DNA from 3 places in the Dactylosporangium sp. CA-139066 genome. Region 2 is predicted to be linked to each of the others. Evidence: predicted binding sites of a transcription regulator. Region 2 holds the regulator's gene; each other region holds the start of a gene.
The links. Region 2 encodes HrcA, which represses chaperone genes, less so after heat shock. Its sites were predicted from a motif close to GGTTNGCACNCTCNNNNNGAGNGTGCNAACC; they were not measured.

Region 1 (10,545 bases), on a different contig from region 2:
CTTCGGAGTACCTCGACGACCTGGCCGCCCTCGACAGCTCCTTCATCGCCGAGACGCCGATGGGCGAGCTGGCCTACGAGCCGCAGAACGTCACCGCCGAGCGCATGCGCCGGCAGTACGAGGCGTTCGCCGCCTGGGGGACCCGCCGCTACGAGACCGGCATCGTCCACGACGCGACCGGCCGGCTCGTCGCCTGGACCGCGATGCGGGTGGCGAAGACCGTCGACTGGCACGCCTGGCAGCTGATCACCCTGGTCCATCCGGCCCACCGCGGGCACCGGCTCGGCATCGTCGCGAAGGTGGCCAACCTGCGGGCGATGCGGGCGGCCGAGCCGGCGGTGACGACCATCGACACATTCAACGCGGCATCCAACTCGTTCATGATCTCGATCAACGAGGCGATGGGGTTCCGCTTCCGGGAGTACTGGTCGAACTGGCAGGGTCCGATTTAGGACGGCGCCCGCGGGCGGCGGTGGCAGGATTGCCCGCATGGAGAACTCACACCCCATGTTCGCCAGCCACGCGGACACGCTGGAGCGGGCGCTGACCGCGATCGCTGAGCGTGCGTACTGGTCCAACTACCCGGAGTCGCCGAGCCCGCGCATCTACGGCGAGCACGCGGCCGCCGAGGGCGAGGCGGCCTTCCGCGCCTACCTGGGCGGGGACTTCCCGCTCAAGGACCAGCCGGGCATCACCGACTGGGTGTCCACCGAGAGCTCGCCCTTCGGGATCGGGCTCGACGTGCGGTACCCCCACCTGGATCTTGATCTTGCTTTTGCCGCCCTCGCCGAGGGCATGCCGGCGTGGCGGGCGGCCGGCCCGCAGACCCGCGCCGGCGTGTGCCTGGAGATCCTCGCGCGCGTGCACCGGTCCGTCTTCGAACTGGCCAACGCCGTGCACGCGACCACCGGGCAGGCCTTCGTCATGGCGTTCCAGGCCGGCGGGCCGCACGCGCTCGACCGCGCGCTGGAGGCCGTCGCCTACGCCTACCGCGAGATGACCCGCACGCCGGCCAGCGCCGACTGGGAGAAGCCGGCCGGCAAGGGCCAGACGCTGCACATGGCCAAGACCTTCCATGTGGTACCGCGGGGAGCCGCCCTGGTCGTCGGCTGCAACACGTTCCCGACCTGGAACTCGTACCCGGGGTTCTTCGCGTCCCTGGTGACCGGCAACCCCGTGATCGTCAAGCCGCACCCGCGCGCGGTCCTGCCCCTCGCGATCACCGTGAAGATCGCCCGCGAGACGCTCGCCGACGCCGGCTTCGACCCCAACCTCGTGCTGCTGGCCGCCGAGGCGCCCGGCGAGGGGCTGGCCAAGACCCTCGCGCTGCGCCCCGAGGTGCGCATCATCGACTTCACCGGCTCGACCGAGTTCGGCGACTGGCTGGAGGCCAACGCCCGCCAGGCCGTCGTCTACACCGAGAAGGCCGGCGTGAACACCATCGTCGTGGACTCCACCGACGACTTCGCCGGAATGTGCCGCAACATCGGATTCTCGCTGGTGTTGTACTCCGGGCAGATGTGCACGACGCCGCAGAACATTCTCGTCCCCGTCGGCGGCATTGCCACCGACGAAGGGCACAAGAGCTTCGACGAGGTCGCGCAGGGCATCGCGGCCGCCGTCGGCAAGCTCACCGCCGACGCGGCAAAGGGCGTCGAACTCACCGGCGCCATCGTGAACGAGGGAGTATTGGAGCGGCTCCAGAAGGCCGCCGCGGTCGGCGAGCCGGTGCTCGAATCCTCAGACGTTTCGCATCCGGCTTATGCCGGCGCGACCGTGCGTACGCCCCTCATCCGGAAACTCGGCGCCGACGACGCGCCGACCTATGGCACGGAGTGGTTCGGCCCCATTTCATTCGTTGTTGCAACCGATTCCACGCCGGGCAGTTTGCGGATCTTCGCCGACACCGTGGGCCGGAAGGGTGCATTGACCGCTTCGGTGTATTCCACATCGCCCGCGGTGCTGGATGCGATGGAAGAGGCCGCGCTGCTTGCCGGTGTGCATTTGTCAGTCAACCTTACGGGTGGGGTGTTCGTAAACCAGTCGGCGGCCTTTTCCGACTTCCACGCCAGCGGCGCCAATCCGGCGGCCAATGCCGCGCTCACCGACGGCGCCTACGTCGCGGGCCGCTTCCGCGTTGTCCAGTCACGCCGTCACGTGTAGTCCCGTAGGTTACTAACACGTAGTCGCCGGGCGATGTTTGACTCTGCAAGGGAAAGTGCGGAGAAGGCATGCTCGGCGACCTTTTCGAACTGCTTGATTCGTGACCTTGCTGTCCGATTTGGGCCTGTCGTGGTTCGGGTTACCTCGTGTACCGTGCGGTTCGTCATCGATCCAACGCCTGCGCCACCCCCGGCTGCCGGCGGCCCCCTGGGTCGAAGGCCCGAGCTGGTTCCCCACAACCAGCCGAGTGATCGCAGCAGGACCGAAGTAGAGGAAGTGCACCGTGGCACAGGGCACCGTCAAGTGGTTCAACAGCGAGAAGGGCTATGGCTTCATCGCGGTCGACGGGGGGCAGGACGTGTTCGTCCACTTCTCCGCGATTCAGATGGACGGCTACAAGTCGCTGGAAGACGGACAGCGCGTCGAGTTCGAGATCGCGCAGGGTCAGAAGGGGCCGCAGGCAGAAGGGGTTCGCTTGCTTGCCTGACCCCCGTTTGCTTCCCCCGCCGGGGCACCGTCCTCATTGATGAGGAACGGTGCCCTGCGTCGTTTTACGGCCCTCTTTTCCCGGCTTGCGGCGTTTTTCGACAAGTCGGGCGCTCCGCGCCACGACTTGTCGGATTTATACCCCGTCGGGGGATAGATGGCTTCCGGGGTCGGGGTGATCTTGGCCCCCGGCCACCTCCGCCGTCACCCGCGGTTTGCTTGCACTCGACTGGCCAGAGTGCTAAACAAGGACTTGGCACTCGCATCAGGTGAGTGCCAATGGTCGGGACGGTGCAGTCCTCCGGTGGGCAACCACCGCGAGGCTGGTCGTCGCGGGCTCATCCGGCCCGACCGCCCGGGGAACCCGCAGGGTCCTCGAAGGTGCGAAAGCAGGCGGTGAGCCGCCGGCCCCACGTGGGTCGAGGCGAATCGTGAGTGTCCAGGAGGACAACGCCGAATGGCCAAGATTATCGCGTTCGACGAAGAGGCGCGCCGCGGTCTCGAGCGGGGCATGAACACCCTCGCCGACGCCGTCAAGGTGACGCTGGGCCCCAAGGGCCGCAACGTCGTCCTCGAGAAGAAGTGGGGCGCGCCCACCATCACCAACGATGGTGTGAGCATCGCCAAGGAGATCGAGCTCGAGGACCCGTACGAGAAGATCGGCGCCGAGCTGGTCAAGGAAGTTGCCAAGAAGACCGACGACGTTGCCGGTGACGGCACGACGACGGCGACCGTGCTGGCGCAGGCGCTGGTCCGTGAGGGCCTGCGCAACGTCGCCGCCGGCGCGAACCCGATGGCCCTGAAGCGCGGCATCGAGGCGGCGGTCACGTCCGTCGCCGACGAGCTGGCCAACCTGGCCAAGGACGTGGAGACCAAGGAGCAGATCGCCTCCACCGCCTCCATCTCCGCGGGCGACGCCACGGTCGGCGAGATCATCGCCGAGGCGATGGACAAGGTCGGCAAGGAAGGCGTCATCACCGTCGAGGAGAGCAACACCTTCGGCCTCGAGCTCGAGCTCACCGAGGGTATGCGCTTCGACAAGGGCTACATCTCGCCGTACTTCGTGACCGACACCGATCGGATGGAGGCCGTCCTCGACGACCCCTACATCCTCATCGTCGAGTCGAAGGTCTCCGCGGTGAAGGACCTCCTCCCGGTGCTGGAGAAGGTCATGCAGTCGGGCAAGCCGCTCGCGATCATCTCCGAGGACGTCGAGGCCGAGGCCCTGGCGACCCTCGTGGTGAACAAGATCCGCGGCACCTTCAAGTCGGTCGCCGTCAAGGCGCCCGGCTTCGGCGACCGCCGCAAGGCGATGCTGACCGACATCGCGATCCTGACCGGCGGTCAGGTCATCAGCGAGACCGTCGGCCTCAAGCTCGAGAACGCCGACCTGGGTCTGCTCGGCCGCGCCCGCAAGGTGGTCGTGACCAAGGACGAGACCACGATCGTCGACGGCGCCGGCGACGCCGACTCGATCAACGGCCGGGTCTCGCAGATCCGCGCCGAGATCGAGAAGAGCGACTCGGACTACGACCGCGAGAAGCTGCAGGAGCGCCTGGCCAAGCTGGCCGGCGGCGTTGCGGTCATCAAGGTCGGCGCGGCCACCGAGGTCGAGCTCAAGGAGCGCAAGCACCGCATCGAGGACGCCGTTCGCAACGCGAAGGCGGCCGTCGAGGAGGGCATCGTCCCCGGTGGTGGCGTGGCCCTGGTGCAGGCCGGCAAGACCGCGTTCGACAAGCTGGACCTGGTCGGCGACGAGGCGACCGGCGCGCAGATCGTTCGCGTGGCGCTGGACGCCCCGCTGCGTCAGATCGCCGTGAACGCCGGCCTCGAGGGCGGCGTCGTGGTCGAGCGCGTGCGCAACCTGGAGGCCGGTCACGGCCTCAACGCCGCGACGGGCGAGTACGTCAACCTCCTGGCCGAGGGCATCATCGACCCGGCCAAGGTGACGCGTTCGGCGCTGCAGAACGCCGCTTCGATCGCGGCCCTGTTCCTCACCACGGAGGCCGTGGTGGCGGACAAGCCCGAGAAGGAGAAGGCCCCGGCCGGCGCGCCGGGCGGCGGCGACATGGACTTCTGAGTCCACGCTGAACCACGTCAGGGCGGGATGGCCTTCGGGCTGTCCCGCCCTTTCGCTTGCCCTCGTCGCCCGCGTCTTCCGGCGTCGTGGGCCTGGGACCGATATGTCGGATTTATACCTTATTTCGCCTTTGCATCCGTCCTGCGTGGATTTTGGACGGCTGTTTCGTTTTCCTCACATCCGTGCGACAGGAGCGCCGATCCGCCCTAACAGTTAGGTATGTTTACCAAATGATCGTGGATCTCGACGACCTGTCCAGCGCCGCTGACCTGCTGACTCGTGCGCTCGACCTGCCCGAGGACGCGGCCGAGGCGGGCATGCTCGCCGGTCGGCTCGCGGCGCCGCCGGCCGGGCGGCCCGTGACGCGGCTGACCGCCGACGACGGCACCGGCCTGGTCTTCGCCTCGATCAACGACGCCGACCCGCGGCTGGGCCATGTCGAGCTGCTGGCCGTACGGCCCGAGGTGCGCCGCCGGGGCGTGGGCGCCGCGCTGCTGCGGGCCGCCGAGGAGCGCCTGGCCGACCTGGGCGCCGAGCGCGTCCGGCTCGGCGGCAACCCGCCGTGCTATGCATGGCCGGGGATCGACGTGCGGTACACCCCGGCGGTGTGCCTCGCCCGCCGCGCCGGCTACAGGCTCACGGACACCGCCTGGAACATGACCGCGGACCTCACGCTGCGCAGCGCCGAGGCGGCCCGCGACGAGGCCCGGCTCGAAGCCACCGGCGTGAAGGTGCTGCCCGCCGGCGGCGACACCCCGGACTGGGTGCGCTCCATCTGGGGCGACGGCTGGGCCTGGGAGGTCGAGCAGTCGCTGGACCGTGGCGGGGCGGGGTGCTATGTCGCCGTACGAGATGGGGAGATCTTGGGTTTTGCGGCGTATGGCGCGAACCGTCCCAGCTGGTTCGGCCCCATGGGGACGGCGCCGGCCGCCGAGGGGCTCGGGGTCGGCCGGGTACTGCTGCGTCGATGCCTCGCCGACCAGCGCGCCGGCGGCCTCACGACCGCCCAGATCGGGTGGGCCGGGCCGATCGGCTTCTACTCGAAGGCCGTCGCCGCCCGCCTCGAGCGCATCTTCTGGATCTACACGAAGGCGCTGTAAACGCATGCGGGACAGGTCGTGGGTTCGCCACGAGCCTGCCCCGCACACGTGCCGCCGGCGCCTGTGATCCCCCGTCTGCCACGGGCGCCGACGTCGTACCGGATGCCGGTCCTGTTACATCTCCGGCTGGTTGGACCTCTTCTGCCGCAGCGAGGTCTGCTGGTCCTGCTGCGCCTTGGTCCTGGCCCGCATCGTGGCCGTGTTGGCGTTCGTCGACTCGCCCGAGATCATCGAGTCGGGCGTGATCGTGATGTCGTCGGAAAGGTCCTGGTCCAGATACCCGAGGTCGTCCTCGCTGCGGTGCATGCCGCGGCTGCCCTGGCTGTCGAAGCTGTCGTTCTTCTTTGACTTGCCCATGGGTCCCCCCTCATGTCGGCCAGCTTCACCATATGAGGGCGCTTCGCATGTAGGGGGCAAAACGCACATTTTGGAGACCGTATGGTCTTGGTCCATGGACGTGTTCGACGGGCACAACGACCTGCCTTGGCGCCTGAGGATCCGCTACCCGTCCGGGTCGTTCGCGGACCTCGCCCAGGACCTCGGCGGCACCGGCCTGCACACCGACCTCCCTCGCCTCGAGCGGGGCGGGGTCGGCGCCCAGTTCTGGAGCGTGTACGTCCCGAACGACCGCCCCGAGCCCCAGGCCGCGATCCAGGTGGTCGAGCAGGTGGAGCTGGTCCGCCGGATCGTCGCGCGCTACCCGGACCGCCTGGCCATCGCCACCAACGCCGCCGAGGTGGAGCAGGCCCGCGCGACCGGCCGCATCGCCTCACTGCTCGGCGCCGAGGGCGGCCACTGCCTCGACAACTCGCTGGTGGTCCTGGGATCGCTGTACAAGCTCGGGATCCGGTACCTCACGCTGACCCACTCCCGCAACACCGCCTGGGCCGACAGCGCCACCGACACCCCCGCGGTCGGCGGCCTGTCGGACTTCGGCCGCGAGGTGGTGCGCGAGCTCAACCGCCTGGGCATGCTGGCCGACCTGTCCCACGTGGCCGACTCGACCATGCACGCGGTCCTGGACGTCTCGACGGCGCCCGCGTTCTTCTCCCACTCGAGCGCCCGGGCCCTGTGCGGCCACCCGCGCAATGTCCCCGACGACGTACTGCAACGCGTCCGCGAAACCAACGGCGTGGTGATGGTGACGTTCGTGCCGTTCTTCCTGACGGAGGAGTGTCGGTCCTGGGGCGACGAGCTCTACCGGGTGGAGGACGCGATAGCGCTGCCGTGGGACAGCCCGGAGTTCCTGGATCACCGCCAGCGCTGGATCGACGCCAACCCGTGCCCGCCCACAACGGCCGCCGACGTGGCAGACCACATCGACCACGTGCGCGAGGTGGCCGGCGTGGACGCCGTCGGCCTGGGCGGCGACTTCGACGGCACGGAGGTGGTCCCCGGCGACCTCCCGGACGTCTCCGCTTATCCGGCTCTGTTCGCGGAGCTGTCGAGCCGCGGCTGGACCGACGCGGACCTGCGCAAACTGGCGTGGGACAACGCGATGCGCGTACTGCGCGTAACGTGTGGCTGACCGCACCGGGGCGATGACCCTGCGTGATATCGCAAGATCCAGTTTTTGGGCGTCGGGTAAGCTGAAGGAGCCAAGAAACCGGAACGCGCCGCGGCATCGGCGTTACGCGTTGGGTCTCGCTTGGACGTCGCAGAGCGGCCGACCACGAGACAGCCCGGACCACGGCAAGCCACGTCGGACGCGCACGCGCGCGGTGGGGGCGACGGTCCCCGCCACGCCGGGCCGCCAGCCGCCGCTCGGCGGCGGCGGCCGCGGTGCGCACGGGCCGCTCGCCGCGCGCAGCGGAGGCGCAAGCCCTAAGCCGCGCCCGGGACAAGCAGGCACAGAGGCAACGGCGGGGAGCCGGGACGAAGCAGCAACAGGCGGGAGGATACGAGAGTCCGACAATTGGTGGGTCACGCCGAACGGGTCCGTCGATCATCAGAGTTCTCGGCGCTCGGTGACCGACAGGATGACCCCCCGTTCGGGGTGACTTCGACCCCGGCCCATCCGCTGCGCTGCCACCGCCGCCGCATCCCGGGCCGGGTCGTGTTCGAGCGCCTCGTTGCCGCCCTGGTCCACAGTGCCGGGTACGAACGCGTCGCCAGCCCCGGCTGTTCCGACGCCACGATCCGCCGCCGGCTGAAGGCCCGGGCCGCGATCGGCCTCGCGCACCGGGGCCACGCCCCATGATTCGGGCTGCAGCTGACCGACGTGGCCGTCGACGGCTGCATCACCACAGCGGCCAGCGGCGGCGCCCACGTCGGCCGGTCCCCGGTCGACCGCGGCAGAGGCGGCCGGAAACGCTCCGTGGCCACTGACGGCGGCGGGGCACCCCTCGAAACCGTTGCCGCCGGCGCGAACCGACACGAACGCGGCTGGCACGGCCGCATCGCCCGCACCGGCACCACGGAAAACTCCGCCGGCGCACCGACCGCCACCCAGCGCGATCGCCCACTACCACTACCTCGCCGCCGCCATCGTCACCCCGCGATCCCTCATCCACCACGCCCGCAGCCGCTACCGATGGGCACCAGACCAACCACCCGACGCCTCAAGTAGCGGGGCGGCGAGTCAGGAAGGCTTCAGGGCGACCGCGGCCTGCACCGCCGCCAGCGCGTCGACCAGGCCGGCGCCCGTGATGTCGGCCGGGGTGGCGCAGGCCTTGCCGGTGGGCTCCGCGGGGTGCGCCGTGGAGGCGAGGATCGAGCGGGTGCGCGGGATGTCGCCGATCAGGGCCGGGTTGGCGGACCACATCAGGGCGACCACGCCGGCCACGTGCGGGGTGGCCATCGATGTGCCGCTGAGCTCGCCGTAGCCGCCGCCGGGGAGGGCCGACAGCACGTCGACGCCGGGGGCCAGCACGTCGGGCTTGGTTGAGCCGTCGGGGGCCGGGCCGCGGCTGGAGAACGCCGCGACGCGGCGGGTGCGGTCGACGGCGCCGACGGTGAGGGTGTTGGCGTAGTTGGCCGGGGGGTCGGTGATGGACTCGCAGCGCGGGCCCGTGTTGCCGGCGGCGGCGACGAAGAAGATGCCGGCGGCGGTGAAGGCGTCGATGGCGGGGCGCATCGAGTAGGTGTCGCAGCCCTCCACCTCCGGGCAGCCCCACGAGTTGGTGAGGACCTGCGGGGCGCGGGCCGGGTGGCCGGCGTGCCACGGGTCGGTGCCGGGGTCGTAGGGGGCCAGCATGAACTGCAGGCACGTCAGGTAGTTGGCCATGCTGCCCAGGTTGCGCGGGAGGTTTTCGCAGGCCATCCACTGGGCGCCGGGGGCCACGCCGACCGACTTGCCGACCGCGGTGGCCATCGTGTGGGTGCCGTGGCCGTTGCCGTCCGTGGGGGTGCGGGCGACGCCATACGGGTCGAGCCAGGAGTCGGGGCCGCCGCGGAAGTTGTCGCGCAGCGCCGGGTGGGTGCCGTCGACGCCCGAGTCCGAGCTGCCGACGACGATGCCCTGGCCCGTGGAGTAGCGCTGCCAGACATGGTCGGCGCCGATCAGGGTGAGGTTCCACGGGGTTTCCGCCGGGGCGGGCTCCGTGCCGTGCATGGGCTCGGCCGCGGCCGGCAGGGGGCGCAGGTGCGGGTTGAGCAGGACGTGGGCGACGTCCGAGCGGCTCGCCAGCCACTGGCGGGCGAGCGGGCCGGCGTCCACCTCGATGCCGTTGACCAGGTAGAACGGGGTGTAGGACACGTGCCGCGAGCGCAGTGCGGCGCGCAGCGGGGCCTGGGTGCGCTCGGCCGTGGACACCAGGCGCTCGTAGGTCTGGCGGATGCGCTCCGTGCGGTCGGTGATCGACGGGAGGCCCGACAGGTCGGCCTGCTCGCGCATTACCACGAACAGGCGCTCGCCCTCCAGGCCGGGCTGGCCGAGCGTCACGTACACCAGGGCGCCGGCCGCGGCGATCACCGCGGTCAGCGTCCCGGCCAGCCACGCGTGCCACCGGATGCGGCGGAAGGCGACCATCACGACGATCGCGGCCACGATCGCGAGCACCCACGCCGCCGCGGCGGCGACCGCGCCCCAGAACAGGCCGTCGCGCAGGCCCAGGATCAGGGACGTCTCGTCGGGGTCGACCAGGCCGAGCGGGCCGAACAGCACCGGGGTGAGCAGGGCGACCGCCGACGGGCGGCCCAGGCGGCGCAGCGCGGCGAACGTGAACGCGACCGGCGGGACGCTCAGCAGGGCCAGTAGGTGCACTGCCGGCTCGCCGACGCCCGCGACCAGCGGGGTCAGGAAGACGCCGGACATCAGGCCGCCGAGCGCCACCCGGCCCCACGCGTGGCCGCCGGTGCCGACCCGGGCCGTCAGGGCGAGCAGCGGGCGGGTCGCGAGCCAGCTCACGGCTAGCGCGGCCACCAGCGCGAGGACGCTCTCGACGGCGCCGCCGAGGGCGCCGGTCCACAGCCACGGGATCAGGAGCAGCAGGCCCACGGCGAGGGAGAGCCAGGTCAGCCAGCGGTGCGGCTCGATGGGGCGCTCCAGGGGGCCCGTCACCGTCATGTGCACCGCGGCGACGATCGCGGCGACCGCGGCCAGCACGGCCAGATACAGCTCGTGGTAGGTCGGCGGGATCAGCCGGACGCAGCCGAGCACCGTGCCGAACACGCAGCCCAGCAGCCACTGCCAGCCCGCCGTGCGGGCGAAGGGCACCGGCGACAGCTGGGCCAGCAGCAGCGCCGGCAGGCCGGCCACGAGCAGGGCCAGCAGCG
Region 2 (10,545 bases):
GCGGTCGTAAGAGCGCTACCAGCGGGCCAGGCGGACCGACAAGGCCGCTACCGCCGCCGCGCCGGCCGTCGACGTGCGCAGGACTTCGGGGCCGAGGCGGACCGCGGTGCCCGCCAGAGCCTCCAGCTCCTCCGGAGCCACGCCGCCCTCCGGGCCCACGACCAGTGTGATCGAGCCGGTGGACGGCAGCGGCACCGCGGACAACGGGGTCGAAGCCTCCTCGTGCAGGACCAGCACCGTGCCGGAGAGGGAGAGCTGCCGAGTCGGGCACGCCGGCGTGACCTCGGGGAGCCAGGCGCGGCGGGACTGCTTCGCGGCCTCGCGAGCGGTGGAGCGCCAGCGCTCCAGAGGCTTCGCGTCCTTCCACCGGGGAATGCTGCGGGCCGCCGGCCAGGGGACGATGCGGTCCGCGCCGACCTCGGTCAGCAGCTGTACGGCCAGTTCCGCCCGCTCACCCTTCGCGATGCCCTGGACCACCGTGATGGACGGGTCCGCGGCCGGCGTGAAGGTGGGGGCCTCGACGGCCAGGTCGAGCGCGCCCTTGCGGGCCGCGAGCACGACGGCGCGGGCCTGGGCGCCGCGGCCGTCGCCCAGCAGCAGCGCCTCCCCGACGGAGAGGCGCTGCACGTTCGCGGCGTGGTGGCCCTCCGGGCCGTCCAGCGTGAAGCGGTCCGCCGGGGGGAGCGCGTCGACCAGGAACAGGGGCAGGCTCACGCGTGGCCGTTGAAGGCGTCGCGCATGCGGGAGAAGAAGCCGCCCTGCTTCGACAGCTCGGCGACCTCCTCGCCGCGGCTGCGGGCGAACTCGCGCAGCAGGCGCTCCTGCTCCGGCTCCAGGCGGGTCGGGGTGCGCACGTCCAGGTGGACGTAGAGGTCGCCGCGGCCGGCGCCGCGCAGGTGGGGGACGCCCTTGCCGCGGATGCGCAGCGTGGAGGTCGGCTGGGTGCCGGCCTTCACGTCGACCATCTCCTCGCCGTCCAGCGTCTTGATGGTGAGGCGGGTGCCGAGCGCGGCGGCGGTCATCGGGACCGTGACGCGGCAGTGCAGGTCGTCGTCCTTGCGCGAGTAGACGTCGTGCGGGCGCTCGTGGATCTCGACGTAGAGGTCGCCGGGAGGACCGCCGCCGGGGCCGACCTCGCCCTGCTGGGCCAGGCGGATGCGCATGCCGTCCTCGACGCCGGACGGGATCTTCACGGTGAGCGAGCGGCGGGTGCGGACCCGGCCGTCGCCGCCGCAGGTCGCGCACGGGTGCGGGATGACCGTGCCGAAGCCCTGGCAGGCCGAGCACGGGCGGGCGGAGACGACCTGGCCGAGGAACGTGCGCTGCACCGACTGGACCTCGCCGCGGCCCTGGCAGATCTCGCAGGTCTGCGGGTGGGTGCCGGGCGCGGTGCCGGCGCCCTGGCAGGTGCCGCACACGACCGCCGTGTCGACCTGGATCGGCGCCTCGACGCCGAAGGCCGTCTCGTGCAGGTCGAGGTCGAGGCGCAGGATCGCGTCGGCGCCGGGGCGCACGCGCGGCCGGGGGCCGCGGGCGGACTGGGTGCCGAAGAAGGCGTCCATGATGTCCTGGAAACCGACGAACGCGCCGCCGGCCGGGCCGGCTCCGCCGCCGCTGGGGGCCAGCGGGTCGCCGCCGAGGTCGACCATCTCGCGCTTGCGAGGGTCGGAGAGGACCTCGTACGCAGCGTTGATCTCCTTGAACTTCTCCTGCGCCGCCGGGTCGGGATTGACGTCCGGGTGGAACTCGCGGGCCAACCGACGGTAGGCCCGCTTGATCTCATCGGCCGTGGAGTCCCGCTTGACGCCGAGAATCCCGTAATAGTCCTTCGCCACTGAGTCCTATGCCCCTGAGATAGATGTCAACTCTGTGCCAGCAGATCGCCGACGTAGCGTGCAACGGCGCGCACGGTCGCGATGTTTCCGGGGTAGTCCATGCGGGTCGGGCCGAGCACACCCATGCCGCCGACGACCATCGAGCCGGGACCGTAGCCGGTGGCCACGATCGACGCGGTTCGCAGGTCCTCGATCTCGTTCTCGTCGCCGATGCGCACCCGGGTGATGCTGGGCTCGACCTCGCCGAAGAGCTTGAGCAGGATGACCTCCTCCTCGAGCGCCTCGAGGATCGGCCGGATGGAGCCCTGGAAGTCCAGCAGGCCGCCGCGGGCCAGGTTGGCGGTGCCGGCGAGCGCGATGCGCTCCTCGGTCCGCTCGACCAGCGTCTCCAGCAGTACCGTCGAAAGGGCCGTCATCGGGGGACGCAGGCTCGGCGCGGCCTCCTCGACGAGCGCCGCCACCAGGGGCGGCGTGTCCACCAGGCGCTTGCCGACCAGCTTCTCGTTGATGACCCGACGCAGCTCGGTCACGTCGTCGGCCAGGATCGGCCCGGGCAGGTCGACCAGGCGCTGCTCCACCCGGCCGGTCTCGGCGATCATCACCACCATGAGCCGCGTGGTGGAGATCGGCACCAGCTCGAAGTGCCGCACGCTCGCCCGGGACAGGCTCGGATACTGCACCACGGCCACCTGCCGGGTGAGCTGGGCGAGCAGCCGCACGGTGCGGTGGACCACGTCGTCGAGGTCGACCGCGCCGATCAGGAACCGCTCGATCGCCCGGCGCTCGGCCTGGCTGAGCGGCTTGACCCGGGAGAGCTTGTCGACGAACAGCCGGTAGCCGGCGTCGGTGGGCACCCGGCCCGCACTGGTGTGCGGCTGCCTGATGTACCCCTCCTCCTCCAGCACGGCCATGTCGTTGCGGACCGTCGCCGGGGAGACCCGCAGGTTGTGCCGCTCGACGAGCGCCTTGCTGCCGACGGGTTCCTGAGTGGCGACGTAGTCCTCGACGATGGCGCGAAGCACCTCAAGCTTGCGCTCGTCAAGGGCCATGGCACCTCCTCGAAGACTGGCACTCCCAGATAGTGAGTGCCAGTCTACGTCAGTCGCGCAGGGGCACGCGATGATCGTTTGGCGCACGATAGACGGCAAGGCCGCTGGACAGGGCGAAAGTTGTCCAAAAGAAGTCATGTCGTGTCGCTGGCGCCGCTTGATCGGTGCACCTACGGTGGCCACCATGAGTGAGCCACCTCGCCCCCCGGGGGATTACGGCATGCCGTCGGACCCCAACTCCGGGTATCCGCCCCAGCCGCCCGTGTCGGGCGGCGGTTACGCTCCGCCGCCGTCGAGCGGTGGCGGCGCCTACGCCCCTCCGCCGACCTCCGGCGCGGGCTACCAGCAGCCGGGCTATGAGCAGCCCGGCCAGTACCAGCAGCCGGGGTATCAGCAGCCCGGGTATCAGCAGCAGGGCTACCAGCAGCCCGGCAACGCCTACGGCCAGTACCAGCAGCCCGGCGCCTACGGCGCGCCCGGTGTCGGCGGCCCGGCCCCGGTCGGCTACGCCAACAGCGACGAGAAGACGTGGGCGCTCATCGCCCACTTCGGCCCGATCCTCGTCGGCTTCATCGCCCCGCTCGTGGCGATGCTGGCCAAGGGCAACGAGTCGCCGACCGTCAAGGCGCACGCCGTCGAGGCGCTGAACTTCCACATCACGTGGGGCATCATCATCTTCGTCGGCGCCATCCTCTCCGTGTGCACGTTCGGCCTCACGCTGATCGCGCCGTGGATCGTGGCCATCGTCTTCTCGATCATCGGCGGCATGAAGGCGAACAACGGGGAGCTGTACCGCTACCCGATGACGTTCCGCATGGTGAAGTAGTCCAACCGAACGCCCGAACCCGAAAGGGCGGCCGCACCTCGGGGCGGCCGCCCTTTGTCGTATTCACGTCAGTGCGCGCGCGACCCCGTCGGCGAGCAGCCGGCCCCGCAGCGTCAGCACGGCCCGGCCGGCTTCGAACGCGCCCGGCTCCAGCTGCCCGTCGGCCAGGCACTCGCGCGCGGCCGCGAGCCCGGCGGCGTCGAGCACGGACAGCGGCAGGCCGTCGGCGAGCCGGATGCGCAGCAGCACGTCCTCCATGTGCCGTTCCTCCGCCGTCAGTACCTCCCGAGCCTGCCCCGGCGACGCCGAGTCGGCCAGGCGCGCCGCGTACGCGTGCGGGTGCTTGACGTTCCACCAGCGCACCCCGCCGACGTGGCTGTGCGCCCCCGGCCCGAGCCCCCACCAGTCGCCGCCGCGCCAGTACAGCTCGTTGTGCCGGCACGGCGAGTCCTTCGACCAGTTCGACACCTCGTACCACGTGAAACCGGCCGCGCGCAGCGCCTCGTCGGCGGCGATGTACCGGTCGGCGGCGACGTCGTCGTCGGGGTACGGCAGCTCGCCCCGGCGCATCCGCGCGGCCATGCGCGTGCCGTCCTCGACGATGAGCGCGTAGGCGCTGACGTGGTCGACCCCGGCGTCGACGACCGCGCGCAGCGAGGCGGCGAAGTCCTCCGGGCGCTCTCCCGGCGTACCGTAAATGAGGTCGAGATTGACCCGGTCGAAGCCGGCGGCCCGGGCCTCGGCGGCGACCAGCGGCGGGCGCCCCGGCGTGTGGCGGCGGTCCAGCACCGCCAGCACGTGCGGCGCGGCGGACTGCATGCCGAGCGAGATCCGATTGAAGCCGGCCGCCCGCAGCTCGCGCAGCGACGCCGCGTCCACCGACTCCGGGTTGGCCTCGGTGGTGACCTCGGCGTCCGCGGCCAGGCCCCACGTGCGGTCGATGCCGTCGAGGATGCGCCCGAGCTCGGCCGGGGGCAGCAGCGTGGGCGTGCCGCCGCCGAAGAACACGGTGTCGACCCGCGGCGGGCGGACCACCTTCGCGGCCAGCGCCAGCTCGTCGAGGACCTGCTCGGCGTAGCCGGCGCTCAGCACGCCCTCGCTCGCCGTGTAGGTGTTGAAGTCGCAGTACCCGCAGCGGGACGCGCAGAAGGGCACGTGGACGTACACGCCGAAGCCGGATCGGCCGGCGCCGTCGGCGACCCCGTCGGGCAGGCTTCCGTCGCGCGGCATCGGCTCGCCGTCTGGTAGTGCTCCGGGCATTTCACTAGTGTGCCCGCATGTCTCTCGTGCGGTCACAAACCGAGCGGGGCGTGGCGACCCTCACCCTGGACAGCCCCGCCAACCGCAACGCACTGTCGACGGCCCTCATCGACGAGCTCCTGTCCGCGCTCGCCGCGGCCGAGGCCGACGCCGGGGTCCGGGCGGTGGTGCTCACCCATACCGGGCCGGTCTTCTGCTCCGGCGCCGACCTGAAGGAGACCGCGGCCGCGTTCGGTACCGGCCGGCCGCCGATCAGCCGCCTCGGCGACGTGCTCGCCGCGATCTGGGAGGGCGGCAAGCCGGTCGTGGCCCGGGTCGCCGGCCCGGCGCGGGCCGGCGGGCTCGGCCTCATCGCCGCCGCCGACATCGCCGTGTGCAGCACCGACGCGACCTTCGCGTTCACCGAGGTGCGCATCGGGGTCATCCCGGCAGTGATCTCGGCCACAGTGCTGCCGCGGCTGTCCTCCCGGGACGCCGCCGAGCTGTACCTCACCGGGGCCACCTTCGACGGCACCCGGGCCGCCCGGGCCGGGCTGGTGACCGCCGCCGTCGACGCGGCCGAGCTCGACGCCGCCGTCGCCGGCTACGTCGCCGACCTCGCCAAGGGGGCGCCCGGCGCCCTGGCCGGCGCGAAGGCGCTGCTGCGGCGCCGGACATCCGACACCTTCCGCGACGAGATCGCGGCGCTTACGGAGCTGTCTGTCGGATACTTCGGATCCCCGGAGGGCATGGAAGGCATCATGGCATTTCGGGAAAAAAGGGCCCCAAACTGGGTACCCGACGGCGCCGCCTGACCCCGCGCGCTGGCGGGCTGCACGTACGCTGGTCGACCTGACGACGGGAGGTGACAATGCGGGCTCGACGACTGGTGACGGTGGCGGCGCTTTCGGCCATCGCGATCGCCGTGTGCGCTTACGTCGTCATCCACCAGATCGGCGACAACATCCCGCTGCGCATCCCCGTCGGCGGCAAGGCCTGCGTCGTCAACGCCGGCAACGCCTCGGTCACCGCGACCGGCGACGGCTCGGGTGAGGTCGAGCTCGACGCCGAGCAGGTCGCCAACGCCGCGACCATCACGGCGGTCGGGCTGACCCGCAAGGTGCCGCAGCGCGGGCTGGTCGTCGCGCTGGCCACCGCGTGGCAGGAGTCGAAGCTGGAGAACCTGACCGGCGGCGACCGCGACTCGATCGGGCTGTTCCAGCAGCGGCCCAGCCAGGGCTGGGGCACGCCGGAGCAGATCGCCGACCCGCGCTACGCGGCCAACGCGTTCTTCACCGCCCTGCTCAAGGTCAAGGGCTGGGAGAAGATGCGGGTCACCGACGCCGCGCAGGAGGTCCAGCGCAGCGCTCACCCGGAGGCCTACGAGAAGTGGGTCGACGAGTCCGAGATCATGGTGCGCGCGCTCAGCGGCGACGTGACGGGCGCGGTCGCGTGCACCGTCAGCGAGGCCTCCAGCCACGGCGCGGAGGCGGCCAAGTCGCTCGGCGCGAGCCTCAAGCTCGACTGGGGCAGCATCAGCACCGCCGATGCGTCGAACCTGGTCGGGGTCGCGCTGAAGGTCCGCGAGTCGAAGGCCGGTTGGCAGTACGCCCACTGGCTCGTCGCCCACGCCCAGGAGCACGGCGTGAAGCGGGTCGTCTACGCCGACATGCAGTGGACCGCCTCCAGCGGAGCGTGGGCGCACGTGACGGAGCGTGGCGGCATCGACGCCGGTCCCGCCGGGGAGCGCGTCGTCGCCGAGGTCTACTAGAAGTCTGACGTTCGCCGCGACCAGCCGGTTGTCGTGCGTTCGGACATTGTCAGGTGGCCAACTCCCGAGTCGGCGTCCCATACACCTCGCGTTACGATCGGGCGTTCGCTCGGACGAAATGTAAAGCGGTTGGATCAAGTAAAGGGGAGGACATGACGTCCTTTACACCCGACTACGGCGGCCTCACGGGCTACGAGCCGATCAGCGAGGCCGACCGGAAGGAGTTCCTGGACAACGGCTTCCTGCTGGTCCGCAACGTCCTCAACGAGGACCACCGTGCGGCCCTCGAGGCGGCGATGGACCGGGTCTACGCCGAGGAGCAGGCGGCCGGGTCGTCGAGCATGAAGAAGGACGGCACGCTGCACCTGCTGGGCTTCCTCAACCGGGACGAGCTCTTCGGGCAGTTGCTGACCCAGCCGACCATCTTCCCCTACATGTGGGGCCTGGCTGGATGGAACATCTACACGCACCACAACCACCTGGACGTCACCCCGCCGACGTCCGAGGAGGAGCCGCCCTCGTGGGGCTGGCACCAGGACGGCTACCGGCAGAACTCCGACCCGGAGACGATGGACCCCAACGTCCCGCGGCCGATGTTCTCGCTGAAGGTCGCCTACGTCATCTCCGACCTGTCGGAGACCGGCCGCGGCGCCACCAAGGTGATCCCCGGCAGCCACCTGCGCAACTCGCTGCCCCGTCCGGCCGACACCACGGTGTGGAACCCGGACCCGGAGGGCACCGTCGAGATCACCGCAAACCCCGGTGACTGCTTCATCTTCGACCGCCGCCTCTGGCACTCGCGGTCGCCGAATTACTCCGGCATCACGCGCAAGATGCTGTTCGTCGGCTACACGTACCGGTGGATCCGCATCCTCGACGACATGCCGATCGACTTCGACGGCGAGTGGTGGGCCAACCGCACGCCCGTGCAGCGCCAGCTGCTCGGCGAGGCGTCGCACACGGCCAACTACTGGGGCATCAACTGGAACGGCTACATCGACGAGGAGATTCCGCTCCGCAAGGAGCTGAAGACCCGCGGCCAGCTGGACCGTGCGATTCCCTGGCTTCGCTGAACATCCAAAACGCGCACGGCACCCGATTCTTCGATCGGGTGCCGTGCGCGTTTTAGCGGGCTTTACAGAGCGCGACGTCCGCGGCCGTGGAAACCGGCAACCAGGGCCACACCGACGGCGGCGAGCACGACCTGGACCAGCAGCTCGCCCCAGTCCACGCCGGGGGTGTCGGTCGAGATGCCGATCGCGTGCGCCACCACCGTGCCCAGCAGCGCGGCGATCACGCCGACGACCATCGTGAGCAGGATGGACATGTTCTGGCGGCCGGGGACGACCAGCCGTCCGAGCGCGCCGACGATAAGACCGACGATCAGCGCGGTAATGATTCCGGTGACAGTCACTGGTCTCCTCCTTGTACAAGTACAACCGGGGGGCTTGCATTTGCGGTTGCACTTGTATTGCCCGTCGGCTCAGGAGACCAAACGCATCCGGCCCAGCACCCGGTCCATGTTGGGAAATGCCATCTCCGGCGGGTCGTCCAGCGCGAGCCAGGCGTATTCGCTGCCCTCGGACGGATCGAGGGCGATCTCGCCGCCGGTGATCGTGGCGAACCAGAAGCATTCCAGGACGGGCAGGAGCTCGCCCTGGAAGTCGTACTCGCCGATGTACATGCCGGCGGACTCCCCCAGCTCGACGGTGACGCCGAGCTCCTCCCGCGCCTCGCGCACGGCGGCGTCCGCCGGGTGCTCGAAGCCGTCGCAGAAGCCCCCGGGCAGGTCCCACCAGCCCGCGCGGGGCTCCCGGGTGCGCCTGATGGCCAGGAAGCGCCCGTCGCGCACGATGATGACCGTCGCCGTCGGCCGGGGGTTGAGGAACGCCTCGTAGCCGCAGGCGGCGCACCTGGCCGGCAGGTCGCCGGTCGGGCCGCCGCAGCGCGGGCAGTACCTCATTTCTTCTTGTTGTCGGCCACGGGCGTGTCGGAGGTCGACAGGGCGGCGATGAAGGCCTCCTGCGGTACCTCGACCCGGCCGACCATCTTCATGCGCTTCTTGCCTTCCTTCTGCTTCTCCAGCAGCTTGCGCTTGCGGCTGATGTCACCGCCGTAGCACTTGGCGAGCACGTCCTTGCGCATGGCGCGGATCGTCTCGCGGGCGATGATCCGGCTGCCGATGGCGGCCTGGATCGGCACCTCGAACTGCTGGCGCGGGATCAGCTTCTGCAGCTTGCCGGCGATCGTGACGCCGTAGTTGTACGCCTTGTCCTTGTGCACGATCGCGCTGAAGGCGTCGACCGGCTCGCCGTGCAGCAGGATGTCGACCTTGACCAGGTCGGCCTGCTGCTCGCCGGACGGCTCGTAGTCGAGGCTCGCGTACCCCTTGGTGCGGCTCTTGAGCTGGTCGAAGAAGTCGAAGATGATCTCGCCGAGGGGCAGCGTGTAGCGCAGCTCCACGCGGTCGGCGGACAGGTAGTCCATGCCCAGCAGCGAGCCGCGCCGGCCCTGGCACAGCTCCATGACCGCGCCGACGTAGTCGTTCGGGGTCAGCACCGTGGCGCGGACGGTCGGCTCGAAGATCTGGCCGGTCTTGCCGTCCGGGAACTCGCTGGGGTTGGTGACCTGGTGCTCGCTGTCGTCGTCCATGATCACGCGGTACACCACGTTGGGCGCCGTCGAGATCAGGTCCAGGTTGAACTCGCGCTCCAGCCGCTCCTGGATGATCTCCAGGTGCAGCAGGCCGAGGAAGCCGCAGCGGAACCCGAAGCCCAGCGCCGCGCTCGTCTCCGGCTCGTACACCAGCGCGGCGTCGTTGAGCTTGAGCTTGTCGAGGGCGTCGCGCAGCAACGGGTAGTCGGAGCCGTCGATCGGGTACAGCCCGGAGTACACCATCGGCTTGGGGTCCTTGTAGCCCCCCAGCGCCTCGCTCGCGGGCCGCGCGTTGATGGTGACGGTGTCACCCACCCGCGACTGGCGCACGTCCTTCACGCCCGTGATGAGGTACCCCACCTCGCCGGCGCCCAGCGCGGCGGCCTTGATCGGCTCGGGCGAGATGACGCCGATCTCCAGCAGCTCGTGCACGGCCCCGGTCGACATCATCTTGATCCGGTCGCGCGCCTCGATCCGCCCGTCGACGACCCGCACGTACGTGACCACGCCCCGGTACACGTCGTACACCGAGTCGAAGATCATCGCCCGCGCCGCGCCCCCGGCCTCGCCGGTCGGCGCGGGCAGCTGCCGCACGATCTCGTCCAGCAGGTGCGCGACGCCGACCCCGGTCTTGCCGGAGACCCGCAGGCAGTCGTCCGGCTCACACCCGATGAGGTGCGCGAGCTCCTCGGCGTACTTCTCGGGCTGCGCCGCCGGCAGGTCGATCTTGTTGAGCACCGGGATGATCTGCATGTCGTTCTCGAGCGCGAGATACAGGTTGGCCAGCGTCTGCGCCTCGATCCCCTGCGCGGCGTCCACCAGCAGGACCGCCCCCTCGCACGCCGCCAGGCTGCGCGACACCTCATACGTGAAGTCGACGTGCCCCGGCGTGTCGATCATGTTGAGGACGAACTCCTCGCCGGCCAGCCCGCCTTCGCGAACCTTCCACGGCATGCGCACGGCCTGGCTCTTGATCGTGATGCCGCGCTCGCGCTCGATGTCCATGCGGTCGAGGTACTGCGCCCGCATCTGCCGCGCCTCGACCACCTCGGTGAGCTGCAGCATCCGGTCGGCCAGCGTAGATTTGCCGTGGTCGATGTGGGCGATGATGCAGAAGTTGCGAATCCGGTCCGGCACGGTGGCTCCGGGTCGGTTCGCGCCGGGGTCGAT
Region 3 (10,545 bases), on a different contig from region 2:
CTCGCCCGTGGCGGCGTCCAGGCCGTGGCCGAAGTCCAGCGCCGAGACCTTGCCGACCACGACGTACCCGTCGAAGCCCGCGTTCTGGGCGATCCACCGCAGCGGCTCGACCAGGGCCTTGCGCACGATGGAGACGCCGACCTTCTCGTCGCCCGTGAGGCCGAGGTCGCCGTCGAGGACCGGGAGCACCTGGGCCAGGGCGGCGCCGCCGCCGGGGACGATGCCCTCCTCGACCGCGGCCTTCGTCGCGGAGATCGCGTCCTCGATGCGGTGCTTGCGCTCCTTCATCTCGACCTCGGTCGCGGCGCCGGCCTTGATGACCGCGACGCCGCCCGCGAGCTTGGCGACCCGCTCGTTGAGCTTCTCCTTGTCCCAGTCGGAGTCGGAGGCCTCGATCTCCTTGCGCAGCTGCTCGACGCGCGCGGCGACCTCGCTCTGGTCGCCGCCACCGTCGACGATCGTGGTGAGGTCCTTGGTGACCACGACGCGGCGGGCGGTGCCCAGCTGCTCCAGGCCGACGCCCTCGAGCTTGTAGCCGAGCTCCGGCGCGACCAGCTCGGCGCCGGTCAGGATCGAGATGTCCTGCAGCATCGCCTTGCGGCGGTCGCCGAAGCCGGGGGCCTTGACCGCGACGACCTTGAAGGTCTTGCGGATGGCGTTCACGACGAGGGTCGACAGGGCCTGGCCCTCGACGTCCTCGGCGATGATCAGCAGCGGCTTGTTGTTCTGGACGATCTTCTCCAGGAGGGGCAGCAGCTCCTCGATGGCGGAGATCTTCTGGGTGGTGATGAGGACGTACGCGTCCTCGAGGACCGCCTCCTGCGCCTCGCCGTCGGTGACGAAGTGCGGGGAGATGAAGCCCTTGTCGAACTGCATGCCCTCGGTGACCTCGAGCTCGGTCGTGAGGGTCGAGCCCTCCTCGACCGTGATGACGCCGTCGCGGCCGACGCGCTCCATCGCCGATGCGATGAGGTCGCCGATGGTGGCGTCCTGCGCGGAGATGGTGGCGACCTGGGCGATCTCGGTGTGGCTCGCGACCGGGGTGGCCTTGTCCTTGAGCGCCTTCACGACGGCGGCCGAGGCCGCGTCGATGCCGCGCTTGAGACCGGCCGGGTTGGTGCCGGCGGTCACGTTGCGCAGGCCCTCGCGGACGAGCGCCTGGGCCAGGACCGTCGCCGTGGTGGTGCCGTCACCGGCCACGTCGTTGGTCTTGGTGGCGACCTCCTTGACCAGCTGCGCGCCAAGGTTCTCGTACGGGTTGGAGAGCTCGATCTCCTTGGCGATCGTCACGCCGTCGTTGGTGATGGTGGGGGCGCCGAACTTCTTGTCGAGGACGACGTTGCGCCCCCGGGGGCCGAGCGTGACCTTGACCGTGTCGGCCAGGCGGTTGACGCCGTGCTCCAGCAGGTGGCGCGCCTCGTCGGAGAAGCTCAGAATCTTCGCCATGCTTGTGGATTCCCTTCAAAGCGACACCGCCCCGGCAGCCTCGCGCCTGCGCACGGGTCCGGGGCGGTGGCCACTGCTTATTTGGACTTGATCACTTCTCGATGACGGCGAGCACGTCGCGGGCGGAAAGCACGAGGTACTCCGCGCCGGCGTACTTGACCTCGGTGCCGCCGTACTTCGAGTAGATGACGGTGTCGCCGACCTTGACGTCGATCGGCACCCGGTTGCCCTTGTCGTCGATGCGACCCGGGCCGACCGCGATGACAGTGCCCTCCTGGGGCTTCTCCTTCGCGGTGTCCGGAATGACGATGCCCGAGGCGGTGGTCGTCTCAGCCTCGTTGGCCTGGACCAGGATGCGGTCCTCGAGCGGCTTGATCGCAACCTGCGTCGCGGTAGTCACGGGCATACCCTCCTGGGGTATCGAGCTTGCTTATCGAGTGCCCGGTGAAGCCGTCGTCGCGGGTGCCGGCCCCGGCCGGGTTGACTGGCACCCTCGACACGAGAGTGCTAATCGGAGGTTATGTCGGCGGCTAGCACTCCGTCAACTAGAGTGCCAGACACGCCGCGAAATCACCCCGGGCTCACCGCCGGGATAATCGTCGGGTGGAGCTCGACGACGTGCTGGCCCTGGACACCGAGGCCGGCCGGGCCGCCCTCGCCGCGGCGACCGAACTGCCCGACGGCGACCCGCTGGCCGCGGCCTCCGCGCTGCGCGCCCGCGGGTTCGCCCCGGCCCTCGCCGCGGCCGCGCTGACCCAGGCCGCGCTGCGCCGCCGGGCCGCCGCGAAGTTCGGCCCGGACGCCGCCGTGATGCTCTTCACTCGCGCCGGCCTGGAGCAGGCGACCCGTTCCGCGGTCGCCCGCCGCCGGGCCGCCCGCCTGGCCGCCGCGGGCGCCCGCCACGTCGCCGACCTCGGGTGCGGCATCGGCGCCGACACCATCGCGTTCGCCCGAGCCGGCCTGCGGGTGCTGGCCGTCGACGCATCCGCCGCCACGGCCGCCGTGGCGGAGGCCAACGTCAGGGCGCTGGATCTGGCTGATGCGGTACACCTGGAAGCCCGTGACGCCACCGAAACCCCGCTCGACGCCGTTGACGCCGTGTTCTGCGACCCGGCCCGCCGCACGTCGGGCGGCCGGCGGGTGTTCGACCCGCGCGCCTACTCCCCGCCCTGGGACTTCGTGATGTCCCTGCCCGCGCGGGTCCCGCACACGGTGCTCAAGCTGGCGCCGGGCATCGACCATGCGCTGCTGCCGCCCGGCGCCGAGGCCGAGTGGGTCTCGGTCGACGGCGATCTGGTCGAGGCGGCGCTGTGGTGCGGCCCGCTCGCTCGCGCCCCGCGCCGGGCCACGGTACTGCGCGGCGGTGAGGTCCACGAGCTCACCGGCTCCGGCTCTGAGCAGGCCCCGGCCGGCCCGCTCGGCCGTTACCTCTACGACCCCGACGGCGCCGTGGTCCGCGCCCACCTGGTCGCCGAGCTCGCCACGTCGGTCGGCGGGACGCTGCTCGACCCGACGATCGCGTACGTGACCACCTCCGTGGCGACTTCTGTACCTTTTGCTCGCTGCTACCTCGTCGAGGAGCGGCTGCCGATCGCGCTGAAGAAGCTGCGCGCCGCCCTGCGCGCGCTCGACGTCGGTTCCCTGCAGATCCTCAAGCGCGGCTCCGCCCACGACGTCGAGGAACTGCGCCGCCAGCTGCGCCTCGAGGGCTCCCGCGACGCCGTGCTCGCCCTGACCCGCATCGCCGGCGAGCCGGCCGCCCTGCTGCTCAGACCAGCGGATGCCCCAGCCGCCGCTGCAGGTCGCTGAGCACGTCCTCGGCCAGCAGGTCCGGCGTGCGCAGCCCGAGCTGACCGAGGAGGTGGCGCCCCGTGTCGCGGCACATCTCGTACGTCAGGCGGTCGTTCAGCCAGCGCAGCCACTCGACGATGTCGTTGATGTAGAAGGCCACGCTCTGCTCGGAGTTGCGCTGCCGCCGCTCCTCGGACACGACCAGCAGCGCCGCGGCCAGCCGCTTGCGCGGGAAGTCGTAGCCGGCGAGCGCGTCGGCGAACGCGTCGGCCCGGTGCCGCGGCGCCGTCGGCGACACCGTCAGCTTCGGAAACGGCGGCTCGCCGGCCGTCCACACCTGCGCGCTGCGCGGCACGAACTCGGGCTCCAGCACGACCTCGACCCGCGAGGCGTGCCCCGGGTCGTCGACCGCGATCAGCACTCGGGGGCTGTAGCTGTTCACCTTGGTGACGTACCGCGACGCGCCGGAGCCCTCCTCCACGCAGAACTTCGCATCGGGCAGCTTGAGCAGCCCGTCGAACACCAGCCGCCCGACCCGCGGCCCGGCCCCCTGCCACAGCCGCACCCGCACGGGCCCGACCTGCGGCCGCGCGGCGATGCGCACGTGATGCTCGGTCGCCGTGACCGCCCCGTCGCCGTCGAACACCGCCAGGTCGACCGCGTTCGACGCGCCGAGGAACAGGTGGCCGTGGCCGAGGTACAAGTGGACGGCACCGATCTGCATGCCGCTATTGTGGGCCAGTGGCGAGCAAGGGCACCCCGGCGACCGCACTGCTGACGCGCCAGAAGATCGCGTTCACCCCGCACGCCTACGAGGTGGACCCGCGCGCCGCCTCCTACGGCGAGGCCGCGGCCGCCGCACTGGGCGTCGACCCGTCGCGCCTGTTCAAGACCCTGGTCACCACGGTCGACGGCCAGCTCACGGTCGGCGTCGTGCCGGTGTCCGCCTCCCTCGACCTGAAGGCCCTGGCCGCCGCGGTGGGCGGCAAGCGCGCCGCGATGGCCGAGCCCGCCGCGGCCGAGCGCGCCACGGGATACGTCACGGGCGGCATCTCCCCCGTCGGCCAGCGCTCCCGCCTCCCGATCGTCATCGACGCCTCCGCCGAGGAGCTGTCCACGATGTACGTCTCGGGCGGCCGCCGCGGCCTGCAGATCGAGCTGACGCCGGCCGACCTGGTCCAGGTCACCGGCGCCACGCTGGCGCCGATCGCCACCCACTGACACGATGGTCGACGTGCGGGCATCGGACGAGGACCGCCGCCGCGTCATCGGCATGCTGCAACACCACACCGAGGCCGGCCGCCTGACGCTGGACGAGTTCTCGGATCGCGTCGGCTCGGTGTACGCCGCGAAGACCCTCGACGACCTGCGAGCCGCGGTGGTCGACCTCCCCGCCGTGGCGCCGCGCCCTTCGGCTCCCCCCTCGCCGCCCGAACCCCACGACGGCCGCGCCCTGCTGTGGACGTTCGCCCTGGCCATCGTCGCCGTGGCCCTGATCGGCACCGCGTACGCCCTCTTCCACCCCTGACACAGCGCAACCCACCGGTGACGGTGCGAATTTCGCGATGATCCAGTTTTTTCGGGCCTGTTAGGGTGGTCAAAGAACAAAGCGGAGCACCCCACCGGACCTCGCGCCCTCCCGATTCGCTCATCGGGGCATGGGCACGGCGCCGGAGCATTCAGCCGGTTCAGCCCCTGCCTCCAACGCCCTCACGCCCGCGCGCGCGGTTGACCCGCGCACGACGTGCCGTCGGGCTCCGGGCTCGGGCTTGCCGTCAGGCGTCACGCGCGCGCGTGCCGTCGGGCGCCGGGCACGGGTTTGCCGTCGGGCATCGGGCAGGCACGGGCCGGGCCGGGCTCGCGTCGGGCGGACGCGCGTCGGGGCCGCGGCCGGGGCGGGGATCAGCGGCCGTGCCAGCTGCGCCAGAGCGCCGCGTACGCGCCGCCGGCCGCGACCAGCTCGTCGTGGCTGCCGAGCTCGGTGATCCGGCCGTCCTCGACGACCGCGACCCGGTCGGCGTCGTGGGCCGAGAACAGGCGGTGGGCGATCGCGACGACCGTGCGGCCCTCGAGGGCGCCGGCCAGCGAGCGTTCCAGGTGCCGGGCCGCGCGCGGGTCGATGAGCGAGGTCGCCTCGTCCAGGACCAGCGTGTGCGGGTCGGCCAGCACGAGGCGGGCCAGCGCCAGCTGCTGGGCCTGGGCGGGCGACAGGGAGAGGTCGGTCGCGTCGAGGCCGAGCGCCGTGGCCCAGTCGAGGGCGTCCACGGTGGCCAGGGCCGCGTACAGCTGCTCGTCCGTCGCGTCCGCCCTCGCCAGCGTCAGGTTGTCGCGCAGGGTGCCGAGGAAGACGTGATGCTCCTGGGTCACGAGCGCCACGTGGCCGCGCAGCGCGGCGAGGGGGAGCTCGGTCAGGGGGACCGTGCCCAGCTCGACCGAGCCGGCGCGCGGGGCGTGGATGCCGGCCAGCAGGCGGCCCAACGTGGACTTTCCGGCGCCCGACGGGCCGACCATCGCCAGGCGCTCGCCGGGGCGGATGGCCAGGTCGATGCCGTGCAGTACGTCGCGGCCGTCCACATAGGAGTATCGGACGTCCTTGGCCACCAGGCGTTCGTCGACCGGGTCCGGGCCCGGCCCCACCGGCGGGGTGGCCGCCGAGCGCACGCCGACCAGGCGCGCGAACGACGCCAGGCCCAGTTGCAGCTGGTCGAAGTAGGACAGGACGCGGTCGAGCGGGTCGATGATCGCGACGCAGTACAGGACCGCGGCCGTCACCTGGCCCACCGTTGCCCAGCCCTCCACGACGAACCAGCCGCCGGCCAGCAGCGTCGCGACCGGCGGGAGGGCGTAACCGAACTCCGTCGAGGGGAACCACACCGTGCGCAGCCTCAGGGTGTAGCGCGCGGCGGCGTACAGGCCCGTCAGCTGCTCCTGGGTGCGGGCCACCCGCGCGTCCTGGCGGGCCAGCGTCTCGACCGTCCGGGCGCCCTCGACCGTCTCGGCGAGGCCGTCGGCCATGAGGGCGAACGCGGCACTCTCGCGCAGGTAGCCGGCGGGGGCGCGGCGGAAGTACCAGCGCGAGGCGGCGTACAGCACCGGGACCGCGACCAGGGACGGCAGCAGCAGGATCGGGGCGACCAGCGCGATCGCGCCGATCGTGAGCAGCATCTGCAGTACGCCGACGATGATCGTGGGCAGTGCCGACTGGATCGAGTCCGAGGTCAGCGCCACGTCCCGCGACGCGCGGCTGAGCAGGTCGCCGGTGCCGGCCCGCTCCACAGTGGACAGCGGGATGGCCAGGACGCCGTCGACGAACTCCTCGCGCAGGCGGGCCAGCACCAGCTCGGCCAGCTTGGCGGAGGCGAGGCGCGCGTACCGCACCAGCACCGCCTGCGTGACCACGAACCCGGCGATCGCCAGCGCGATCCGGTCGACCGTCCACGTCGTGGTGCCGGCGGCGACGCGCTCGACCAGCGTGCCGAGCAGCGGCGGCGCGGCCAGGCCGGCCGCCGCGGCCAGCAGGTGCAGCGTCAGCACGCCGGCCAGCCGGCCGGGGTAGGCGGCGAACAACCCGCGCAGGTACGCCCGCACCTCGGCGCGGCCGGCGATCGGCAGCAACGACATCGGTCAGTCCTCCCCGCGGGTCACGGTCGCGGCGTACTCCGGGCAGCCGTCCAGCAGCGCCCGGTGCGGCCCGGTCGCGGCGACCCGGCCGCCGGCGTCCACGAACGCGACCGTGTCGGCCCGGTCCAGCAGCAGCGGGCTCGTCGTGCAGACCACCGTCGTGCGGCCGGCGCGCGCGGCGGGCAGCCGGTCGGCGATCCGCGCCTCGGTGTGCGCGTCGACGGCGCTGGTCGGCTCGACCAGTACCAGCACCGGCGGGTCGAGCGCGAGCACCCGCGCGAGGCGGAGGCGCTGCTGCTGGCCCCCGGAGAAGTCCCGGCCGCGCTCGGCGATCTCGGTGTCGAGGCCGCCGGGCAGCGCGTCCACGATGTCCCGCGCCGCCGCCGCGTCCAGGGTCGCGCCGCCGCCGATCTCGTCGCGCAGCGGCCCACGGAACAGCCGCCCGTCGTTGTCGGCCAGCACAATGTGCCGCCGCACCTCTTCGAGCCGCAATTTCCGCAGCGGTACCCCGTGAAGCCGCGCCTGCGACCCCGGCGCCAGAAGCGCCAGCCGCTCGGCGATGCCCGCGGCATCCTCGGGCCGGACGGCCGCGATCGCCGTGAACGCGCCCGCGGCGACGACCAGGCCCGAGTCGGGGTCGTCGAGGTCGCCTGGCTCCAGGGGTACCGAATCCGGATGCTCTTGAAAATCGGGCTCGATCCGCAGGACGTCGACCACCCGGCGCGCGGCGACGAGCCCGCGGGTCACCTTGTCCGCGAACTCGGTCACGGTGCGCAGCGGCGAGATCAGAAACGCCGCGTACGCGTAGAACGCCACCAGCTCGCCGGGACTGATCCGCCCGGCCACCGCGAACCGGGCGCCGAGCCACGTGACCAGCGCGACGAAGCACCCCGGCAGCAGAATCTGCGCGGCCTCGAGCAGCGACTCGACCCGCGCCACCCGCACGCCGGCGCGGCGCACGCGCTGCGACTCCTCCCGGTACCGCGCGGAGAACACCGCCTCGCCGCCGACCCCGCGCAGCACCCGCAGCCCCGAGACGATGTCGTTGGCGCGCCCGGTCAGCCGCCCGGACAGATCGCGCTGGTGGCGGCGCCGCTCGTGCAGGGGCCGCAGCAGCAGCCCGACCACGGCGACGAGCACCGGTACCCCGATGACGACGACGAGCCCGAGCGGCACCGAGACCCGCAGCAGCAGCGCGGAGACCACGATGATCGCCACCACCGCGCCGCTGCCCCGCGCGGAGATATCCATCGAGTACCCGATGTGGTCGAAGTCCGTCGTACCGATGCTGACGACCTCGCCGGTGCTCACGCGCTTCTCCAGCGCCGCCCCCAGCCGCGCGGCGTGGCGGACGGTCACCTGCATCGTGCGGAACCCGGCGCTGAGGAAGTTCGACACCGCGAACCGGTGCCGCATCGTCCCGCCGATCGCGGTGACGATCCCGAGTCCGAGCACCTCGAGCGCCGCGACCAGCAGCCCCGCCTTGTCCCGCCGCGCGACGGCGTCCACCCCGGCCCCGATCGCCGCCGGCACGAGCGCCTGGCTGACCATCCAGAGGACCCCGAAGCCCACCCCGCCCGCGATCAGGGAGAGCTGCTGCCGGGCGAGCCAGAGCAGGTACCGCGCGGCCGACCGCCTGTCTGGCTCCAGCGGGTCGTCGAGGGGCAGTCTGCGCACGGTAATGGACCGTAACTGGACTTCCGCCCCAAGCGCCTTACAATTTCGCGCCCGTCACCGGTCGACCTGCGTGAAGTCCCAGAACTGTGGCTTGCGCGACACAAGATGCGACGGCGGCTCGGCAAACCCTTCGGGCGTGCTCCCCCGCCACTTGGACACGACGACCAGCCGCTGATCCGTCGACGCGTACACCTCGCTGCTCATGTGCATGGGGTGCACCTCGACCTTGGGCAGCATGGCCTCGCAAACCCAGGACAACAGCTCCCCGAACGCCTCCGGGTGCGCCCTGACCTCCCACATGCGCACGATCACGGCGCTGGACTCTACTCCCATCTCGCCTCCCCCTGTTGACCATGGTCGACCGTCGCCAGCCATTCACCGGCTTGCATTCGTACGGCTCTCGGCTCGTCGCCAGGCTCGGACTCGGGCCACGGACCCGCCGTGGCCACCTTGCGTGGTCACGCCGCGGCCCGATCCCGCTCGGCGCCGCCAGGCCGGGTCGCCGTGGTAGCGGCGCTTGCCGGCGTCGCGGCCGAGGTCAGGCCGTGACGAGTGTGATCGGCATCGCGGAGTCCGAGGGCAGGCCGAGCGACCCGGGCGCCGCGCCGGAGGCCACCAGGTGCGACCCCAGGGCCGCGACCATGGCGCCGTTGTCGGTGCAGAGCTTCGGGCGCGGCACGCGCAGCGTGATGCCGTACTTGTCGCAGCGCTCCTGAGCCATCGACCGAATACGCGAGTTGGCCGCGACGCCGCCCCCGATCACCAGGGTGTGCACGCCGTGCTCGCGGCAGGCGTCGACGGCCTTCGCGGTCAGCACGTCGCACACCGCCTCCTGGAAGCTCGCCGCCACGTCGGGGACGGGGACCGGCTCGCCCGCCCGCTGGCGCGCCTCGACCCAGCGGGCCACGGCCGTCTTCAGGCCCGAGAACGAGAAGTCGAACCGGTGCTCGGCCAGGTCGCGCGGGGCGGTCAGGCCGCGCGGGAACTGAATCGCCGGATCGCCCTCGCGGGCCGCCTTGTCGATCGGCGGGCCGCCCGGGAACGGCAGGCCCAGCAGCCGCGCCACCTTGTCGAACGCCTCGCCGGCGGCGTCGTCGATCGTCGCGCCGAGCGGTACCACCCCGCTGGCCAGGTCGTCGACCCGCAGCAGCGAGGAGTGCCCGCCGGAGACCAGCAGCGCGATCGCCGGCTCGGGCAGGGCGCCGTGCTCGAGGGTGTCGACCGCGACGTGCGCGGCCAGGTGGTTGACGCCGTAGATCGGCTTGCCGGCCGCCAGCGCGTACGCCTTCGCGGCCGCGACGCCGACCAGTAGCGCCCCCGCGAGCCCCGGCCCGGCCGTGACCGCGACGGCGTCCACGTCGGCGAGCGTCACGCCCGCCTTGTCCAGCGCCCGCTGCATCGTCGGGACCATCGCCTCGAAGTGCGCCCGGCTGGCCACCTCGGGCACGACGCCCCCGTACCGCGCGTGCTCGTCCACGCTCGACGCGATCTCGTCCGCGAGCAGCGTGTGCCCGCGGACGATACCGACGCCGGTCTCGTCGCACGACGTCTCGATCCCGAGGACGAGCGGTTCAGTCTTAGTGCTCACGCATCATCACCAGTGCATCCGTGTTGCTGGGCTGGTAGTAGCCGCGGCGGATGCCGACGGCCTCGAACCCGTACTGCGCATAGAGTTTCTGGGCCGGCGCATTGTCGACGGCGACCTCGAGCAGGATCTGCCGCGCCCCGCGCCGGGTGGCCTCGTCGAGCAGCGCCTCAAGCAGGCGACGCCCGATCCCCCGCCGCTGCGCATCCGAGCGCACGCCGATGTTCTGCACCCACGCCTCGTCCGGCGGCATCACCGCGAGTCCGGCATATCCGACAATTCGGCCCTCGCTGGACCCGGCCGCGGCGCCCTGCCCGACGGCGGGTCCCGCAGCGACGGAGCGGACAACGAAAGGCGCACCATCCGCGGGCAAAGAAGCAGCGTGATCGGAAGGCGCGGCGTTCGGGGGCGTCGAGACGTCGTGG

Region 1: a site for HrcA is predicted at 2,901-2,931, ahead of groL (chaperonin GroEL). Genes of this name have one in related genera too.
Region 3: a site for HrcA is predicted at 1,929-1,959, ahead of groES (co-chaperone GroES). Genes of this name have one in related genera too.

The regions. Positions count from the first base shown of each region.
Region 1 covers NZ_JBNJNH010000002.1:1,908,914-1,919,458, forward strand. Annotated here, with positions in the region: gene ACQEVU_RS53515 (GNAT family N-acetyltransferase) at 1-452, shown strand, start outside; gene paaN (phenylacetic acid degradation protein PaaN) at 490-2,163, shown strand; gene ACQEVU_RS53525 (cold-shock protein) at 2,447-2,650, shown strand; gene groL (chaperonin GroEL) at 3,107-4,729, shown strand; gene ACQEVU_RS53535 (GNAT family N-acetyltransferase) at 4,960-5,829, shown strand; gene ACQEVU_RS53540 (hypothetical protein) at 5,944-6,186, opposite strand; gene ACQEVU_RS53545 (dipeptidase) at 6,281-7,357, shown strand; gene ACQEVU_RS53550 (hypothetical protein) at 7,826-8,029, shown strand; partial or broken gene ACQEVU_RS53555 (IS5/IS1182 family transposase) at 8,033-8,398, shown strand; gene ACQEVU_RS53560 (S8 family serine peptidase) at 8,411-10,545, opposite strand, start outside.
Region 2 covers NZ_JBNJNH010000001.1:313,894-324,438, reverse strand. Annotated here, with positions in the region: gene ACQEVU_RS01500 (16S rRNA (uracil(1498)-N(3))-methyltransferase) at 16-714, opposite strand; gene dnaJ (molecular chaperone DnaJ) at 711-1,835, opposite strand; gene hrcA (heat-inducible transcriptional repressor HrcA) at 1,862-2,884, opposite strand; gene ACQEVU_RS01485 (DUF4870 domain-containing protein) at 3,069-3,710, shown strand; gene hemW (radical SAM family heme chaperone HemW) at 3,774-4,970, opposite strand; gene ACQEVU_RS01475 (enoyl-CoA hydratase-related protein) at 4,988-5,764, shown strand; gene ACQEVU_RS01470 (hypothetical protein) at 5,821-6,720, shown strand; gene ACQEVU_RS01465 (phytanoyl-CoA dioxygenase family protein) at 6,873-7,793, shown strand; gene ACQEVU_RS01460 (GlsB/YeaQ/YmgE family stress response membrane protein) at 7,856-8,134, opposite strand; gene ACQEVU_RS01455 (NUDIX domain-containing protein) at 8,204-8,683, opposite strand; gene lepA (translation elongation factor 4) at 8,680-10,545, opposite strand, start outside.
Region 3 covers NZ_JBNJNH010000002.1:490,087-500,631, forward strand. Annotated here, with positions in the region: gene groL (chaperonin GroEL) at 1-1,446, opposite strand, end outside; gene groES (co-chaperone GroES) at 1,538-1,852, opposite strand; gene ACQEVU_RS46875 (THUMP-like domain-containing protein) at 2,050-3,255, shown strand; gene ACQEVU_RS46880 (hypothetical protein) at 3,215-3,961, opposite strand; gene ybaK (Cys-tRNA(Pro) deacylase) at 3,979-4,458, shown strand; gene ACQEVU_RS46890 (DUF1707 SHOCT-like domain-containing protein) at 4,463-4,765, shown strand; gene ACQEVU_RS46895 (ABC transporter ATP-binding protein) at 5,140-6,858, opposite strand; gene ACQEVU_RS46900 (ABC transporter transmembrane domain-containing protein) at 6,862-8,535, opposite strand; gene ACQEVU_RS46905 (hypothetical protein) at 8,590-8,847, opposite strand; gene tsaD (tRNA (adenosine(37)-N6)-threonylcarbamoyltransferase complex transferase subunit TsaD) at 9,074-10,123, opposite strand; gene rimI (ribosomal protein S18-alanine N-acetyltransferase) at 10,113-10,493, opposite strand.